DNA from 4 places in the Janthinobacterium sp. SUN137 genome. Region 3 is predicted to be linked to each of the others. Evidence: predicted binding sites of a transcription regulator. Region 3 holds the regulator's gene; each other region holds the start of a gene.
What was found. The regulator sigma-54, encoded in region 3, starts transcription at its own class of promoters, with help from an activator protein. The targets are predictions, from matches to a motif close to TGGCANGNAANCTGCTTT.
Positions count from the first base shown of each region.

Region 1: a site for sigma-54 is predicted at 2,060-2,077, ahead of O3298_RS26125 (beta-propeller fold lactonase family protein). Genes of this name have one in related genera too.
Region 2: a site for sigma-54 is predicted at 2,447-2,464, ahead of O3298_RS13055 (circularly permuted type 2 ATP-grasp protein). Genes of this name have one in related genera too.
Region 4: a site for sigma-54 is predicted at 2,441-2,458, ahead of adh (aldehyde dehydrogenase). Genes of this name have one in related genera too.

Region 1 covers NZ_JAPWHZ010000005.1:482,107-486,291, reverse strand. Annotated here, with positions in the region: gene proX (glycine betaine/L-proline ABC transporter substrate-binding protein ProX) at 1-957, shown strand, start outside; gene O3298_RS26135 (acyl-CoA-binding protein) at 1,096-1,350, opposite strand; gene O3298_RS26130 (FKBP-type peptidyl-prolyl cis-trans isomerase) at 1,550-1,906, opposite strand; gene O3298_RS26125 (beta-propeller fold lactonase family protein) at 2,104-3,075, shown strand; gene O3298_RS26120 (polysaccharide deacetylase family protein) at 3,146-3,952, shown strand; gene O3298_RS26115 (sterol desaturase family protein) at 3,949-4,185, shown strand, end outside.
Region 2 covers NZ_JAPWHZ010000002.1:1,079,950-1,084,134, reverse strand. Annotated here, with positions in the region: gene O3298_RS13065 (transglutaminase family protein) at 1-19, opposite strand, end outside; gene O3298_RS13060 (alpha-E domain-containing protein) at 19-963, opposite strand; gene O3298_RS13055 (circularly permuted type 2 ATP-grasp protein) at 957-2,411, opposite strand; gene O3298_RS13050 (HAMP domain-containing sensor histidine kinase) at 2,540-3,697, opposite strand; gene O3298_RS13045 (hypothetical protein) at 3,766-4,185, opposite strand, start outside.
Region 3 covers NZ_JAPWHZ010000004.1:591,324-595,508, forward strand. Annotated here, with positions in the region: gene lptC (LPS export ABC transporter periplasmic protein LptC) at 1-61, shown strand, start outside; gene lptA (lipopolysaccharide transport periplasmic protein LptA) at 87-668, shown strand; gene lptB (LPS export ABC transporter ATP-binding protein) at 668-1,423, shown strand; gene O3298_RS23135 (RNA polymerase factor sigma-54) at 1,428-2,906, shown strand; gene hpf (ribosome hibernation-promoting factor, HPF/YfiA family) at 2,976-3,338, shown strand; gene O3298_RS23145 (enoyl-CoA hydratase/isomerase family protein) at 3,467-4,185, shown strand, end outside.
Region 4 covers NZ_JAPWHZ010000008.1:8,742-12,926, forward strand. Annotated here, with positions in the region: gene O3298_RS28870 (TonB-dependent receptor) at 1-1,038, opposite strand, end outside; gene O3298_RS28875 (beta-propeller fold lactonase family protein) at 1,243-2,199, shown strand; gene adh (aldehyde dehydrogenase) at 2,544-4,064, shown strand; gene O3298_RS28885 (DUF779 domain-containing protein) at 4,120-4,185, shown strand, end outside.

The sequences.
Region 1 (4,185 bases), on a different contig from region 3:
GCCATGGCGCAGACGCCGGCCGCCGCTGCCGATGCGTTGCCCGGCAAGGGAGTCAAGGTGCAGCCGCTGCAAAGCTCGATCGCGGAAGAAACCTTCCAGACCATGCTGGTCGACAAGGCCCTGGAAAAGCTGGGCTACGAAGTGCAGCCGATCAAGGAAGTGGAATACCCGACGGCGCATATCGCCATTGCCAACGGTGACGCCACCTTCATGGCCGTGCACTGGGACCCGATGCACAAGGATTTCTATAACAATGCGGGCGGCGACGCCAAGCTGTCGCGCACGGGCCAGTATGCGGGCCCTGCCGCGCAAGGTTATCTGATCGACAAGGCGACGGCGGAAAAGTACAACATCACGAATATCGACCAGTTGCGCGATCCCAACCTGGCCAAGCTGTTCGACCATGATGGCGATGGCAAGGCCGACTTGACCGGTTGCAACCCAGGCTGGGGCTGCGAAGCGCTGATCGAGAACCACATGGATGCGTATAAATTGCGCAAGACGGTGACGCACGTGCAGGGCAGCTATGCGGCCCTGATCGCCGACACCCTGGGCCGCTACAAGCGCGGCGAACCGATTTTGTACTACACGTGGACGCCGTACTGGGTCAGCGGCGTGCTGGTGCCGGGCAAGGACGTGGTCTGGCTGAAAGTGCCGTTCTCGGCCAATCCGGACAAGGTGAATACCCGTCTCGACGATGGCAGCGACTACGGCTTTGCCGTCAACACGGCGCGCATCGTGTCCAACAAGGCCTGGGCGGAGAAGAATCCGGCCGCGGCCAAGCTGTTCGAAGTGATGCAATTGCCCGTGGCGGACATCAATGCGCAGAACGAGCGCATGCGCCGCGGCGAAAACACGCAAGCCGATATCGCGCGTCATACGGCCGGCTGGATCAAGTACCACCAGCAGACGTTTGACGGCTGGATCGCGCAAGCGCTGGCGGCGGCGAAAAAGTAAGTTTGCGGCTGAGACAGGCGTAAAAAAAGTGGCTACCAAATCGGTAGCCACTTTTGCATTTTCAGCCTGTTTTTGTGGTTTTTTGTGAGTTTTCAGCCGTTTTCGGCCTGTTTCTCTGCAAAACAGACGTTTTCAGGTTTAATCCTTCAAGTCTTCGATCAGATCGATGTATTGCTGTTGCGCCTCTTCCTTCGAGGTGCCGGCCAGGGCCGCCCAGGCGTCGAACTTGGCGCGGTTGACGAAGTCGGTCATGCCAGGACGCTCGCCCGTGGCGTCGCCGCTCGACGCTTGCTTGAACAAGGCGTAGATTTTCAACAAGGTCATATTGTCCGGACGCTCGGACAGGGTCTTGGAATCGAGCTGCGCTTGTTCGAATTGCTCTTGTAAACTCATGATGGCTCCTGTGTGCTGATGGAATCGCTGGAAAAGTGCGGCAGGCCCGGCGGAGTGGCCACCGTGCGTGCTGCAGTGCCTGACATCATAGTGAAAAAAGCGCGCCGTGCATTAGAGGACACACTCAAAACAAAAACGCCGCCGCTGCGTGAACAGGGGCGGCGTCGGTACAGTCGCTTGAGCGCTGCGGAGTCGGTGCTTATACGCCCAGCAGTTCGACGTCGAAAATCAGGGTGGCGTTCGGTGGAATCACGCCGCCGGCGCCGCGTGCGCCATAGCCCAGTGCTGCCGGGATGATCAGCTGGCGCTTGCCGCCCACTTTCATGCCTTGTACGCCTTCGTCCCAGCCTTGAATGACGCGGCCGGCGCCCAGCGGGAATTCGAATGGATCGTTGCGGTCCTTGCTCGAGTCAAATTTCGCGCCGGCGCTGCCGTCGTCGTTTTGCAGCCAGCCCGTGTAATGCACGACAACATTGTTGCCGGCTTGCGCTTCAGCGCCTTCGCCAACGGTGGTGTCGATGTATTGCAGGCCGGAAGCGGTAGTGGTGGTGGTCATGATTATCCTTGTGTAGGCGATGAAAGCTTCAGATTGTAGAGCAATGAGTTGCAAAGCGCCATTCCAGGCCTGGGACGGGGAAAAAACGGAAATTACGGCGATGTGTGGCTGCCGGCAGCATTTAAGGGGGGATTTCACACAATAAATACAGTGTTCCACGTAAAATGCATGTTTTGTATTTAACAGTGATTTTTGCCATGTTCCGCAGTCTACGCCGCCTTGTTTTTTCCTCGCTGTGCCTGGTTTCCGCAATATCGACGGCGCAAGCCGAAGTGGTGGTGGTGCTCAATTCCCGTGATGCTACGGTGCAACTGCTGGACCAGAAAACCTATGCTCCCCTGTCCACCTTTGCCGTCGGCAAGGAACCGCACCATCTGATGGAAACGCCGGACGGCAAGTCGCTGATCGTCGCCAGTTCCGTCGGCAACGAGCTGATCTTCCTCGACCCCGTGTCGGGCCAGATCCAGCGCCGCATCAGCAACATCCTCGACCCGTACCAGATCGGCTTTTCGCCGGACCAGAAATGGTTCATTTCGAACTCCTTGCGCCTGGACCGCATCGACCTGTACCGCTACGACGGCAAGAACCTGACCCTGGCCAAGCGCATCCCGCTGCCAAAATTGCCCAGCCATATGGCGTTCACGGCCGACAGCACCATGGCTTTCATTACGCAACAGGGCAGCAACCAGGTCAGCGCCATCGACCTGGCCACGCAAACCGTGAAATGGACCATGCCCGTCGGCCCCGCGCCGGCCGGCATCACGATGACGCCCGATGGCAAGCATTTGCTGGTGGGCATCATGGGCAGCGATTACGTGGAAGTGATCGACTGGCGCACGCAAAAGACCGTCAAGCGCATCAAGGCGGGCGCCGGCACGCACAATTTCCGCGCGCTGGGCGACAACCGCATGACGTTCGTCTCGAACCGCGTGTCGAACACCATCAACATCATCGACCAGCAAACCCTGGAAAACGTGGGCACCATCAATGTGCCAGGCGGCCCCGATTGCATGGAAATCACGCCGGACGGCAAGACCATGTGGGTAACGTTGCGCTGGATCAAGAAAGTGGCCGTGATCGACTTGACCACGCGCAAGGTGATCAAGACCATCCCGGTGGGCCGCTCGCCCCATGGCGTGTATTTCGCCACCCACTCGCCGCGCATGTGATGAGCCGGTGATGATGAAACGCTTCATTTTCGCGGGCCACGGGCCCGCCATGCTGCTGTGCGCCAGCGCCATGCTGTCGCCCGCGCATGCCGCCGTACCTGCTGCCGTACCTGCCGCCGTATCTGCTGCCCCAGCCGCATCTCCAACTGCATCTTCAGCGCCAGCCGCCTGCAAGGGCACCATCTACATGACCTTCGACACGGGTAGCCAGTCGCAAGCGCAGCTGATCGCCGACGTGCTGAACAAGCGTCATGTGAAGGCAACCTTCTTCCTGGCCAATGAAAAGACGACGCGCGGCGACTATTCGCTCGATGCCTCGTGGGCGCCGTACTGGAAAGCCCGCGTGGCTGAAGGCCATGCGTTCGGCACGCATACGTTTGACCACGTGTACTGGAAGAAGGATCTGGCCAACGGCTTGATCCAGGTCAAGCCCCAGTTCGGCAAGGATGGCGGTAAGCTGGCGTCGTTCACGGATCAGCAATTCTGCGAAGAATTGCGCCGCGTCGATACGCGCTTCCAGGAGCTGACCGGGCGCAAGCTCGACCCGTTCTGGCGCGCACCGGGCGGCTACACGTCGCCGCGCACCCTGGCGGCCGGCAGCGCCTGCGGCTATCAGCACGCGGGCTGGGCGCCGGCCGGCTATTCGGGCGATGAGCTGCCCAGCGATAAGTATCCGAACGCCACGCTGCTGAAAAAAGCCCTGACGAACTTGCGCAGCGGCGATATTTTCATTGCACACATGGGCATCTGGTCGCGCAAGGAGCCGTGGGCGCCAGCCAACCTGGACGCTTTGATTTCCGGCCTGCAAGACAAGGGTTTTTGCTTTGCCACCCTGCGCGAGCATCCTGCCTACGCGCGGAAGAAGGGCCAGCCATGATCGCCGCCGACATCCTCGGCCACGTCACACCCGTCATCGATGCCGTGGTCGACGCCTTTGGCGCGGCGCAAGGCTGGCTGTTCCAGACCATCGTGAACCCGCTCGTGTATCACCTGGGCTTTGGCGAATTCACGGAAGAAGCGTTCGAGGGCACGGAGTGGCTGCTGATCGGCCTGTGCGAACTGGTGCTGCTGTTTCTCGTGCTGCGTCCGCTCGAAGCCTTGATTCCCGCA
Region 2 (4,185 bases), on a different contig from region 3:
GGCGGATGGTGAGCTGCATCAGGCCGCCAAGGGAACGAGGAAGTCGCGGCTGACCCGGTTGCCCAGGTCATAGATGTTTTCCAGAAATTCCGTCAATGTATGGTGCAGGCCCGCCTTCATGATGTCGTCGATATGGCCGAATTTCAGTTCCGCATGCAGTTTGCCGGCGAAACGCTCCGTATCGGCCGACACGTCGTTGCGGATATGTTTCAGGTTTTCCACCACGTCATCCATGCAGGCCAAGAGCGACCTGGGCATGTCGCCGCGCAGCATCAGCAATTCCGCCACCCGTGCCGGGGTGATCACGTCGCGGTAGACCTTGCGGTAGATTTCGAAGCCGGAAACGGAGCGCAGCAGGGCCGCCCAGTAGTAGAAATCGCGCTGGGTGATGTCTTTCGACGTGTCGCGCGCGCCGTGGAACTTCACGTCGAGGATGCGCGCCGTGTTGTCGGCCCGCTCCAGGAAGGTGCCCAGGCGGATGAAGTGGATGGCTTCATCCTTGAGCATGGTGCCCAGGGTCACGCCGCGCGACAAATGCGAGCGGTATTTCACCCATTCGAAGAACTGGCTGGGGTCCGTTTCCAGCAGATTGCTCTTCAGGCGCTTTTGCATGTCGAGCCAGGTGGCGTTCTGGATTTCCCACACTTCCGTCGTCAGGGTGCCCCGTACGGCGCGGGCGTTTTCGCGCGCGCCCGTCAGGCAGGCGAGGATGGAAGACGGGTTGTTCGGGTCGCGCACCATGAAGTCGAGCACGTCGCGCGTGTGGAAGCGGCCATATTTATGGTCATACGCGCTTTGCAGCTCGGAAATACCCAGGGTGGCGCGCCAGCCCTGTTCCGCGTCCTGCTCCGATTGCGGCAGCATCGACGTCTGCATGTTGACGTCCAGCATGCGCGCCGTGTTTTCCGCCCGCTCCGTGTAGCGGGCCATCCAGAATAAATGATCGGCGGTGCGGCTCAGCATGTTTTTTCTCCTGCAAAAGCGGATGTGGCTTCCAATACCCAGGTATCCTTGGTGCCGCCCCCTTGCGAGGAATTGACCACCAGCGAGCCTTCGCCGAGGGCCACGCGGGTCAGGCCGCCCGGCACCATGGAAATTGTCTTGCCGGACAGCACGAACGGCCGCAAATCGATGTGGCGCGGCGCAATGCCGGCCTCGACATACGTGGGGCAGGCGGACAGGGCAAGTGTCGGCTGGGCAATGTAGCCGCCCGGATTGGCCAGCAGTCGCTGGCGGAAATCCTCGATCTGCGCCAGGCTGGACGCCGGCCCCACCAGCATGCCGTAGCCGCCCGCGCCATGCACTTCCTTCACCACGAGTTTGGGCAAATTCGCCAGCACGTAGGACAAATCGGCCGGTTTGCGGCATTGGTACGTGGGCACGTTGTTGAGGATCGGCTCCTGCGACAAGTAAAACTTGATCATGTCGGGCACAAAAGGATAGATCGACTTGTCGTCGGCCACGCCCGTGCCGATGGCGTTCGCCAGCGTGACTCTTCCTGCGCGATACACGGACAGCAAGCCCGGCACGCCCAGCGACGAATCGGAACGGAAGGCCAGCGGGTCGAGGAAGTCGTCGTCCACGCGGCGGTAGATGACGTCCACGCGCTTCGGACCGCGCGTGGTGCGCATGTAGACGGAGTTGTCGTTGACAAACAAATCCTTGCCTTCCACCAGTTCCACGCCCATCTGCTGGGCCAAAAACGCGTGCTCGAAGTAGGCGGAGTTGTACATGCCGGGCGTCATGACGACGACGGTCGGGTCGTCCACGCCCATGGGCGCCACGGAACGCAGGTTGTCGAGCAGCATGTCCGGATAGTGGTCGACGGGGGCGATGCGGTTGCGCGCGAACAGTTCCGGGAACAGCCGCATCATCATCTTGCGGTCTTCCAGCATGTAGGACACGCCGGAGGGCACGCGCAAATTGTCTTCCAGTACATAGAATTCGCCCTGGCCGGCGCGCACGATGTCGACGCCCGCGATGTGGGCGTAGATGTCGGAAGCGACGGAAATACCCTGCATTTCCGGTCGGTACTGGGCATTCTTGTAGATTTGCTCGGCGGGAATGATGCCCGCCTTGATGATGTTTTGCTCATGATAAATATCATGGATGAACATGTTCAAGGCTTGCACGCGCTGCACCAGGCCCGTCTGCATCTGCGCCCATTCGGCGGCGGGGATGATGCGGGGGATGGTGTCGAAGGGAATCAGGCGTTCCGTGCCGGCATCGTCGCCGTAGACGGCGAACGTGATGCCGACCCGGCGGAACGTGAGGTCGGCTTCGGCCCGCTTGCGGGCGATGGTCTCGGGCGATTGCTGTTCCAGCCAATTGCTGAATTCACGATAGTGTTCACGTACCTTGCTGTCCGTACCCACTTCATTTGCAGTCATTTCATTGAAAAAATTTGCCATGTTGTGATTTCCCTTGAGCCGTGTCTGGGTATAGCTCAGCAGGAAGCGTGCCAACGGGGCGGGCGTGAACAGGTGTAAAGATGACCACTTTTGTGGCGTCGCGCCATTCCTTGCACCAATTCGGTGCGCTAGGCGCCACTCTTGGGGACGTCGGCGGACGGGACGAAGGGGCGGCAATCGACGGGCACGTCGAAGATGAAGCTGGTGCCCGTTTCGGACGCGCTGTCGACGGCGATGCTGCCGCCGTGGCTTTCCGCCACGCTTTGCACGAAGGGCAGGCCGATGCCCCAGCCTGGCGCGGGGTTGTCGTTTTCGCGGCGCAAGTAGTCGAAGATGCGGGCAGCCTGTTCCGGCGCGATGGCCTGGCCGCCATTGTGGACGGTGACGATCAGGCGTTCGTGGACCGCTTCCACGTGCACGCTGATGGGCGTGTCGTCGCCATACTTGAGTGCATTGCCGAGCAGGTTTTCCAGCGCGCGCCGCAGCGAGTTCTCGCACCACCAGCCGGTGACGGCTTGCCCGCTGACCCGGCATTTGTCCGGCCGCTGCAAGTTGACCTGGCCGGCCACGGCGTGTACCAGCGGCAGCACGTCGAATTGGCTCAGCACCAGCGGCAGCTGCTGGCCCTGGTGGTAGCTGAGGCCATCGAGCAATTCCTCGATCATGCTGTCGAGCCGCTTGCTGTGCTCGACAATCTTGTGCGCCAGCAATACTACCCGTTCCGGGTCGGCTGGCCTGAACAGCAGCTGGGCGCTGGTGCTGATGACGGCCAGGGGATTGCGCATGTCGTGCGACAGGCCGGCCGCGACGCGGCGCCGGAAGCTTTCGTGCATGCTGGTAAATTCGCGTATCGATTCGCGGATGCCCACGTCGATCGACTTGTTGATCACTTGCCAATCCTTGCTGCGCAGGGTGATGCCGGACTCATGCGCAGTGGCGGCGAAGCAGTCGCGGAAGATCTGGTATTCCTGGATCACCTGTTCCGGGCCGTAATTGGTCATGCGCGCCCGTTCGTTGCCATGCACGGCGGGCACGTTGCTGTTGCTGGCGGCGTTGTCGCGCGGGTGGCCGGGGGTGAGGGCTTCGGCCAGATTGTCGAAAAAGGCCGGCAAGGTATTGATGAGTATGGGCGTGAGCAGCTGGTCCGCGCCGCGCACGCTGGCGCGCACACGCTGTTCCCAGGCCTCGAGGACGGCGTCGCGCATGGCGAAGATGCGCTGCGCGCGCTGCAATGGCTGGTGCGCGCCGGCCTGGCGACCCGCATGCTGATCCGTGCTGATGCTCACCTGGCCTCCCTGACCGCAGTGACTATGCTTGCAATAGTATGCACCTAATCAGCCGGCGGGGAAACGCTTTATTGTCCAGTCTCGGCCTGGCGCAAGGCCGCATACAGGCGGGAAAGCGAGGCTGACCACTCGGTCAGCGAAAAGTTCTGTGGGTCATCATGACCATTCGCAAACCCTGTATCGAGCACGGCGTGGAAGGCGGGAATCAGCCACGTTCCCTTGCGCACGCTGGCGGCGATATACAGCAGGGCCAGGCGGTCGTATTGGGCCGGCGTAAAGCCGGGATCGGGCGCCAGGCCATCGTTGCCCTTGCCGCCGCCGGGCACGGAGTTGCGCGGTTGCACCAGTTCCACGTGCAGGAACAGGCCCGTCAGCGAAGGCTTGTCCTTTTCCAGCTTGCTGGCATAGCTGGCCATGCCGAAATCGCGCACCTGCAAGGAACCGCCCAGGCGGTTCACGTAGACATGGCCTTTCGGACCGCCGCCCAG
Region 3 (4,185 bases):
GCAGAATGCGCTGCGCATGGTCCTCCCGCCGAAACCGCGCCCGGCCGCGGCGGCAAAATGACAGAATGAAACAAGGAAACCATATTATGAAGAACATCTTGCTGTTGACCGTATTTTCGCTGGCCATCATGGGCGTGGCGCATGCCGAGAAGGCCGATTCCGAGAAGGAAGCCGTCATCACGGCACGCAGCGGCCACGTCGATGACATCAAGCAGGTGCGCACCCTGACGGGTGACGTCGTGCTGGTCAAGGGTACCCTGACCATGAAGGCGGGCCGGGCCCTGATCACGGAAGACCCGCAAGGCTACCAGTTCATCACCTTCTGGGCCGATCCCGGCAAGCTCGCGACCTTCCGCCAGAAGCGCGATGGCGCGGGCGACCTGTGGGTCGAAGGCGAAGCGGAGCGCGTGGAATACGACAACAAGACGGAAGTGGTGAAACTGTTTTCCAGAGCCAAGCTGACGCGCCTGGAAGGGGCGAAAGTCACCGATGTGGCCAACGGCGCCTTCATCTCGTATGACAGCCGCAAGGAAGAATTTGCGATGGAAAATTCCAACAGCGGCACCAGCACCGCCGATGGCGGCAGCGTGCGCATGGTGATCCAGCCGAAGACCAAGGCGCCGGCAGCGGAGAAAGCGCCGGCCACGCCCGCGCCAGGAAAGAAATAATGGAAAATACACGTTGCGGCAGCACCCTGATCGTTCGCGGGTTGCAAAAAACCTATGGCAAGCGGCAAGTCGTGCATGATGTCTCGCTGCAAGTCGAATGCGGCGAAGTGGTGGGCTTGCTGGGCCCGAACGGCGCCGGCAAGACCACCTCGTTCTACATGATCGTCGGCCTGGTGCCTTCCGATGGCGGCAGTATCGATATCAGCGGCGTGGATATCTCCAGCCTGCCGATCCACCGCCGTGCGCAGATGGGGCTGTCCTACCTGCCGCAGGAAGCGTCCGTCTTCCGCAAGCTGACGGTGGAAGACAATATCCGCGCCGTGCTGGAAATCCAGACCGTCGAAGGCCGTCCGCTGACGAAGGCCGAGATCGAGGAGCGGCTGGATAAATTGCTGGCCGACTTGCAGATTGAAAAGCTGCGCGAGAACCAGGCGCTGTCCCTGTCCGGTGGCGAACGCCGCCGCGTGGAAATCGCCCGCGCGCTGGCCACCGATCCCCGTTTCGTGCTGCTCGACGAGCCGTTCGCCGGCGTCGATCCGATCGCCGTGATCGAGATCCAGCGCATCGTGCGTTTCTTGAAGGAGCGCAATATCGGCGTGCTGATTACCGATCATAATGTGCGCGAGACGCTGGGTATTTGCGACCGTGCCTACATCATCAACCAGGGCTCGGTGCTGGCGTCGGGACGCCCCGACGACATCATCGCGAACGAGTCGGTACGCCGGGTCTATCTGGGCGAACACTTCCGCATGTAAGCCAATGAAACAATCATTGCAGCTGCGCACTTCGCAGCACCTGGCACTGACGCCGCAGTTGCAGCAATCGATACGCCTGTTGCAATTGTCTACCCTGGAATTGCACCAGGAACTCGAGCAATTGCTGACAGACAATCCCTTGCTCGAACGCCTCGATGATCCGCTCGACCGCTCGCTGCGCCTGCTGTCCGACGGGGCCTTGAGTTCCACGGCCGCGCCGACCGAAGCGCCGCCTCAGCCGCCAGGCCAGGAGGCGCCTGCGGCGCCGGCCGAAGCGGAAGCGTTTGACGGCGAGGGGGGCGACAGCCCGGCCGCCGCGGATGGCGGCGACAGCGACTGGAGCGAGGCAAGCCGGGGCAAGGCGCCCGACGACGAAGATTCGCGTCCGCAATTGGAGGCCCATCACTGCACCCTGCGCGAACACCTGATGGAGCAGATGCGTGTGACGGTGCTCGAATTGCGCGACCGCGCGCTGGTCGAGCTGATCATCGACGCGCTTGACGACAATGGCTACCTGGAAGAGTCGCTCGACGACATCCTGGCGCGCCTGCCGGAAGAGCTGGAAATCGACGCCGACGAGATGCGCACGGCCTTGTCGCTGCTGCAAAGTTTCGATCCGCCGGGCGTGGGCGCGCGCAACGCGTCCGAATGCCTGGCCCTGCAAATCAAGCGCTTGCCGCACATCGCCATGGTGACGCGGCGCATGGCCCTCGTGATCGTGGAAAAGCACCTGGCCTGGTTTGCCCAGCGCGATTTCAACAAGCTGAAAAAAGCCCTCGATTGCGACGATGAAGACTTGCGCGAAGCGCAGACGGTGATTCGCCAGTGCAATCCGCATCCGGGCGCCGTGTTCGCCTCGGACGTCTCCGATTACGTGGTGCCCGACGTCGTCGTCAAGCGCGCGCGCAATGGCTGGCAAGTCACCCTGAACAACGACGTCATGCCGCGCCTGCGCGTCAACGCCATGTACGCCAACTTGCTCAAGCAGGGCAAGGGGGAGGGCGCCATGGGTGCACAGTTGCAGGAAGCCAAGTGGCTGATCAAGAATATGCGCCAGCGCTTCGACACGATCCTGCGCGTGGCGCAGGCGATAGTAGAAAGACAAAAGAACTTTTTCTCGCATGGGGCCGTTGCCATGCGCCCCCTTGTGCTCCGTGAAATAGCTGATACACTGGGTTTACACGAGAGTACTATCTCGCGGGTAACAACTCAAAAGTACATGCTGACCCCGCACGGCATGTTCGAGTTGAAATATTTCTTTGGTAGCCACATCGCCACCGAAGCGGGGGGCGAAGCGTCATCGACGGCGATACGGGCATTGATCGTGCAACTGACAGGAGCAGAAGACCCTAAAAATCCTTTATCCGACAGTAAGATTGCGGACATGCTGGGGGAACAAGGCATGGTGATTGCGCGACGTACTGTTGCCAAATACCGGGAAGCATTAAAAATTCCGCCAGTGAGCCTGCGTAAGTGTTTGTAAGTTTTTTTCGGTTCCTCTGCGGGCCGGATAGGATGGACCGCACGAACCCGATCATCTTTAGGAGTGTGTATGAATCTCACCATCAGCGGACATCATCTCGAAGTGACACCAGCCATCCGTGAATACGTACAAACGAAGCTGGAGCGCGTGAAACGTCATTTCGATCAAGTCATCGATATCGCCGTGATTCTGACCGTGGATAACCTCAAAGAGAAAGAAAAACGTCAAAAGGCTGAAGTCAACCTGCGTTTGAGCGGCAAGACTGTCTATGTGGAAAGCTTGGCGCACGACCTGTACGCCGCGATCGATACCCTGATCGACAAGCTCGATAGGCAAGTGATGAAATACAAAACCAAAGTGCAAGGGCACGGTAAAGAGGCGATCAAGCATCTGCCAGACAACTCCGAGGAGGAAGCCGTCGTCGCCGTCTAAGGCCACCCGCTTCCAGCAGTTGTGATCAACTAAGGGCGCACATTGCGCCCTTTTTTGCGCCCAGCGGAACGCAATGTTCCCCGCGCAGGCATTAGAATATTCGCACTTTCACTTCTTTCTAGCCTGCCATGAGCGACTTCGTCCAGACTTCCATCGGCAACCGCACCGGGCACATCGTGCTCGACCGTCCGAAAGCCTTGAATTCCCTGTCGCTGGAGATGGTGCGCGCGCTGAGCGCGGCCCTGCTGGCCTGGCGCGACGATCCGCAGGTGGACGCCGTCGTGATCCGCTCCAGCAGCGACAAGGCCCTGTGCGCCGGTGGCGACATCCGTTTCTTTTACGATGCGGGTCTGGCCACGCCGCAAGGCGGCAGCGCCTTGCTGGAAGATTTCTTTACGGAAGAATATGCTTTAAATCATTTAATTCATTTCTACCCGAAACCGTATATCGCTGTGATGGATGGCGTGGTGATGGGCGGCGGCATGGGCGTGGCGCAAGCCGGGCCAGGCAACCGCTTGCGCATCGTGACGGGCCGCACGCGCATGGCCATGCCGGAAGTCAATATCGGTCTGTTTCCGGACGTGGGCGGCAGTTATTTCCTGTCCCGCCTGGCCGGCCAGCTGGGCCTGTACCTGGGCTTGACGGGCTTGACGATCAACGCGGCCGACGCCCTGTACACGGGCCTGGCCGATGTCTACCTGCCTGAAGCGCAGATGGGGGCGCTGCTGGACCTGTTTGAATCGACGCCGGGCGAGGCCTTGCCGGTGGCCATCAAGGCGCTGGCGGCGCCATTCCAGGCCGAGGCAGGCGTTTCTCCCCTGGCCACGGCGCGCGCGGCGCTGGACCG
Region 4 (4,185 bases), on a different contig from region 3:
GACCACGCCGCCCGAATGGCTAGGCGGCGCCTGGAATCCCTTGGTAAACGCCTGGTACTGGATCACGTCGCGGTTGCCGCCATACACCATCACGTGCAGACGGTCATCGCCGAACGACTGTTCATAAGTGGCGCCGATCTGCTGGTGGTCGATGCTCTTGCGCGTGTTGTAGCGCTCGGCCAGGGTGCGTTTCGGGTTTTGCGTGTCCGTCGTGTCGATTTCGCCGGCGCGCGGGTTGGCGGCAAACGTGGGCCAGGTGACGCCCAGCGGATCTTGCGTGTTGCCCTGGTGCAGGCTGTTGGCGACGATGGTCAGCTTGCTGTCCGCGGTGGGCTTTACGGTGATCTTGCCGAACGCCTGTTCGCGCGTGGCGGCGCTGTGGTCGCGGAAGCCGTCCGTGCGGAAGCGCGAGCCGTCGAGCACGTAGCCGATGCCGCCTGCCTGGCCCTGCGCCGTCAAGTCCACCTTGCTGGTGCCGTAGCTGCCGCCCGTCACATTCAGCTCGACGGAAGGGGGATTTTGTCCATCCTTGGAAAACAGCTGGATCACGCCGCCCGAATGGTTGCCGTAGATGGCAGAAAACGGTCCGCGCAGCACTTCGATGCGCTCGGCCGTATCGAGATTGAAGGTGGCGGCCTGGCCCTGGCCGTCGGGCATGCTGGCGGGAATGCCATCGCTGATCAGCTTGACGCCGCGCACGCCGAAGGCCGAGCGGGCGCCGAAGCCGCGCGACGAGATTTGCAAGTCTTGTGCGTAGTTCTGGCGGTTTTGCACGACCATGCCCGGCACGGCGGCCAGCGCTTCCGACGCGTTGACGCGGATTTGGCCATCCTGGATGCGCGCGCTGTCGACCACGTCGATCGAGGCCGGCACTTCCTGGCTGGGGTGGGCGATGCGGCTGCCGCTGACGACCACCGTATCCATGAATTGCCCATTGGCCGGGTCAGCTGCCTCGGCGGCAAAGACGTGAGGGGCGAGGGTGGCGCTGCCGGCGACAAACAGGCTGGCGATGGTGTTCAGGCGGAAACGATGCTGCATGCGGATTCTCCAATGTGAATAAAAGCCTGCTTGATCGCGTGCGCGGTACAGGTCTGCGTAGGTGTATCAAGCAATATGCCTGCCATGTCTCCATTGGTGGGCTGAAATTATACGCGTGTCAGTGGCACGGCGTTTGCATACGGTAATTGTCAGAGGCGCCGCTACCGCGCGCTTTTCCCTCGTTTTGCCATTGAAAAGGTGATTATGCCCAACTTCTTCTCGCGCTTGCGCCAGGTGTGCTGGCTGCTGCCGGCGCTCGCCAGCACCGCTGTCCAGGCCGCTCCCTTTGCCTATGTTCCCAACGAAAAGTCGGGCACCTTGAGCGTGATCGACACGGCGACCGACCAGGTGGTGCGCCAGATCGCCGCAGGCAAGCGTCCGCGCGGCATCGCCGCCGACCCCACAGGGCGGCAATTGTTTGTCACGGATGCCGCCAGCAGCGCTTTGCTGCTGATCGACAACGCTGGCGGCGCGCCCGTGCGCACGGTGGCGCTGGGCAAGTCGCCCGAAGGCGTCAGCGCCTCGCAAGACGGTAGTCACGTGGCCGTGGCCGTCGAGGAAAACAACAGTGTGGCCTTGCTCGATGGCCAGACAGGTACCTTGCTCGCCGATATCAAGGTGCAGGGACGCAATCCGGAACACGCCGTCTTCAGCCCGGATGGGCGCTGGCTGCTGGTCAGCGCGGAAGAGGCGGAGCAAGTCGATGTCATTGATGTGGCGCAACGCCGCCAGGTGGCGTCCATCGCCGTGGGGCTGCGTCCGCGCGGCATCGGTTTCAGCCCGGACTCGGGCCGCGCCTACGTGGCGTGCGAACTGGTCAATGCCGTCTACGTGATCGACATGGCCGCGCGCAAGGCGATTGCCACCATTCCAGCGGGCAAGAATGCGAATGGCATCGCCGTCCATCCCGGCGGCAAGCAAGTGTATGTCTCGAACGGCATCGACGGTACGGTGATGGTGATCGACACGGCCAGCAATCAGGTGACGGCTACGATTGGCGTCGGCAAGCGCCCGTGGAACATGGCCATCACGCCGGACGGCGCCAAGCTGTACGTGGCCAATGGCCGCTCGAACAGCGTGTCCGTCATCGACACGGCCAGCGCGCGCAAGGTGGCCGATATTGCCGTGGGTGAATTGCCATGGGGCGTGGTGATTCGTTGATTCCTTCATGGCACAGGCGCAGGTGTTCCAGTCTGGTACACCTGTTCCATTGTGCAGCGGCGGCGTGGCGGCAAAGCAGGGCTGGCCCGGATTGGAACAGGATGCTGCCACCTTGTTCAAAACGCAAACAGAGCCACGCCCCCACCCAAGTCCGGGGCATGCGCTGAAAAGCGGGCCGGGATTGACGCCACGCCCTTGTAACGGGGGCAAAACCGGCTAAGTTTGTAGTGGGACGGCGAGCTGGCACGGCATTTGCGGAAGACTCCGTGTACTCACCCCATCTGTACCAGGACGTTTGATTTTAATTAAGTAATTCCATTCTAATTAACCCGATAGAGGACGACATGAATCTCGCAGACATCAGCAAACTGGGCGTAGCCAATCCCTTCAAACAACGCTATGACAATTACATCGGCGGCAAATTCGTTGCACCAGTAAAAGGTGAATACTTTCCTAACATCACCCCGATCACGGGCTTGCCATTTTGCGAAATCGCCCGTTCCACGACGGAAGACGTCGAGCTGGCGCTGGACGCCGCGCACGCCGCCAAGGAGGCATGGGGCAAGACGTCGCCTGCCGAGCGCGCCAATATCCTGAACCGCATCGCCGACCGCATCGAACAGAACCTGAGCCTGATCGCCACGGCGGAAACCATCGACAACGGCAAGCCGATCCGCGAAACGATGAATGCCGACATTCCGCTGGCCATCGACCATTTCCGTTACTTCGCCGGTTGCATCCGCGCCCAGGAAGGTTCCGTCGCGCAAATCGATGCGGAAACCTATGCCTACCACTACCACGAGCCGCTGGGCGTCGTGGGCCAGATCATCCCGTGGAATTTCCCTATCCTGATGGCCGTGTGGAAACTGGCGCCAGCCTTGGCGGCCGGCAATTGTGTCGTCTTGAAACCGGCCGAGCAGACCCCGGCTTCCATCATGGTGTTGATCGAGCTGATCGGCGACTTGCTGCCGCCGGGCGTGCTGAACATCATCAATGGTTTCGGCCTGGAAGCGGGCAAGCCGCTGGCGTCGAGCAAGCGCATCGCCAAGATCGCCTTTACGGGTGAAACGGGCACGGGCCGTTTGATCATGGGCTATGCGGCGCAAAACCTGATTCCCGTCACCCTGGAACTGGGCGGCAAGTCGCCGAACATCTTCTTTGAAGACGTGATGGATGCCGATGATGATTATTTCGACAAGTGCCTGGAAGGTTTTGCGATGTTTGCGCTGAATCAAGGCGAAGTGTGCACCTGCCCATCGCGCGTGCTGATCCAGGAATCGATCTACGAAAAATTCATCGAACGTGCCCTCAAACGCGTGGCCGCCATCAAGCAGGGCAATCCGCTCGACTCCGCCACCATGATCGGCGCCCAGGCGTCGCAGGAGCAGCTGGAAAAAATCCTGTCCTACCTCGACATCGGCCGCCAGGAAGGCGCGGAAGTGCTGGCCGGCGGCGAGCGCAACACGCAGGCGGGCGACCTGGAAGGCGGCTATTACGTGCGTCCGACCGTGTTCAAGGGCAATAACAAGATGCGCATCTTCCAGGAAGAGATCTTCGGACCCGTCGTGTCCGTGACCACCTTCAAGGATGAGGCCGACGCGCTGGCGATTGCCAACGATACCTTGTACGGCCTGGGCGCCGGACTGTGGACGCGCGACGGTTCCCGTGCCTTCCGCATGGGACGTGCCATCCAGGCGGGCCGCGTGTGGACCAATTGCTACCACCTGTATCCGGCCCACGCCGCGTTCGGCGGCTACAAGCAATCGGGTATCGGCCGCGAAAACCACAAGATGATGCTCGACCATTATCAGCAAACGAAGAACTTGCTGGTGAGCTATAGCCCGAAAGCGCTGGGCTTCTTCTAAACCGGCAACAGGCGCCGCGCTTGCAGTCCAGGCGCGGCGCGCAGAAAGGGATGCCATGAGTGCAGCAATTGCCCGGGTGGTCGCGACCGATGCGGCGCTGGAAATGATGGACAAGTTGCGC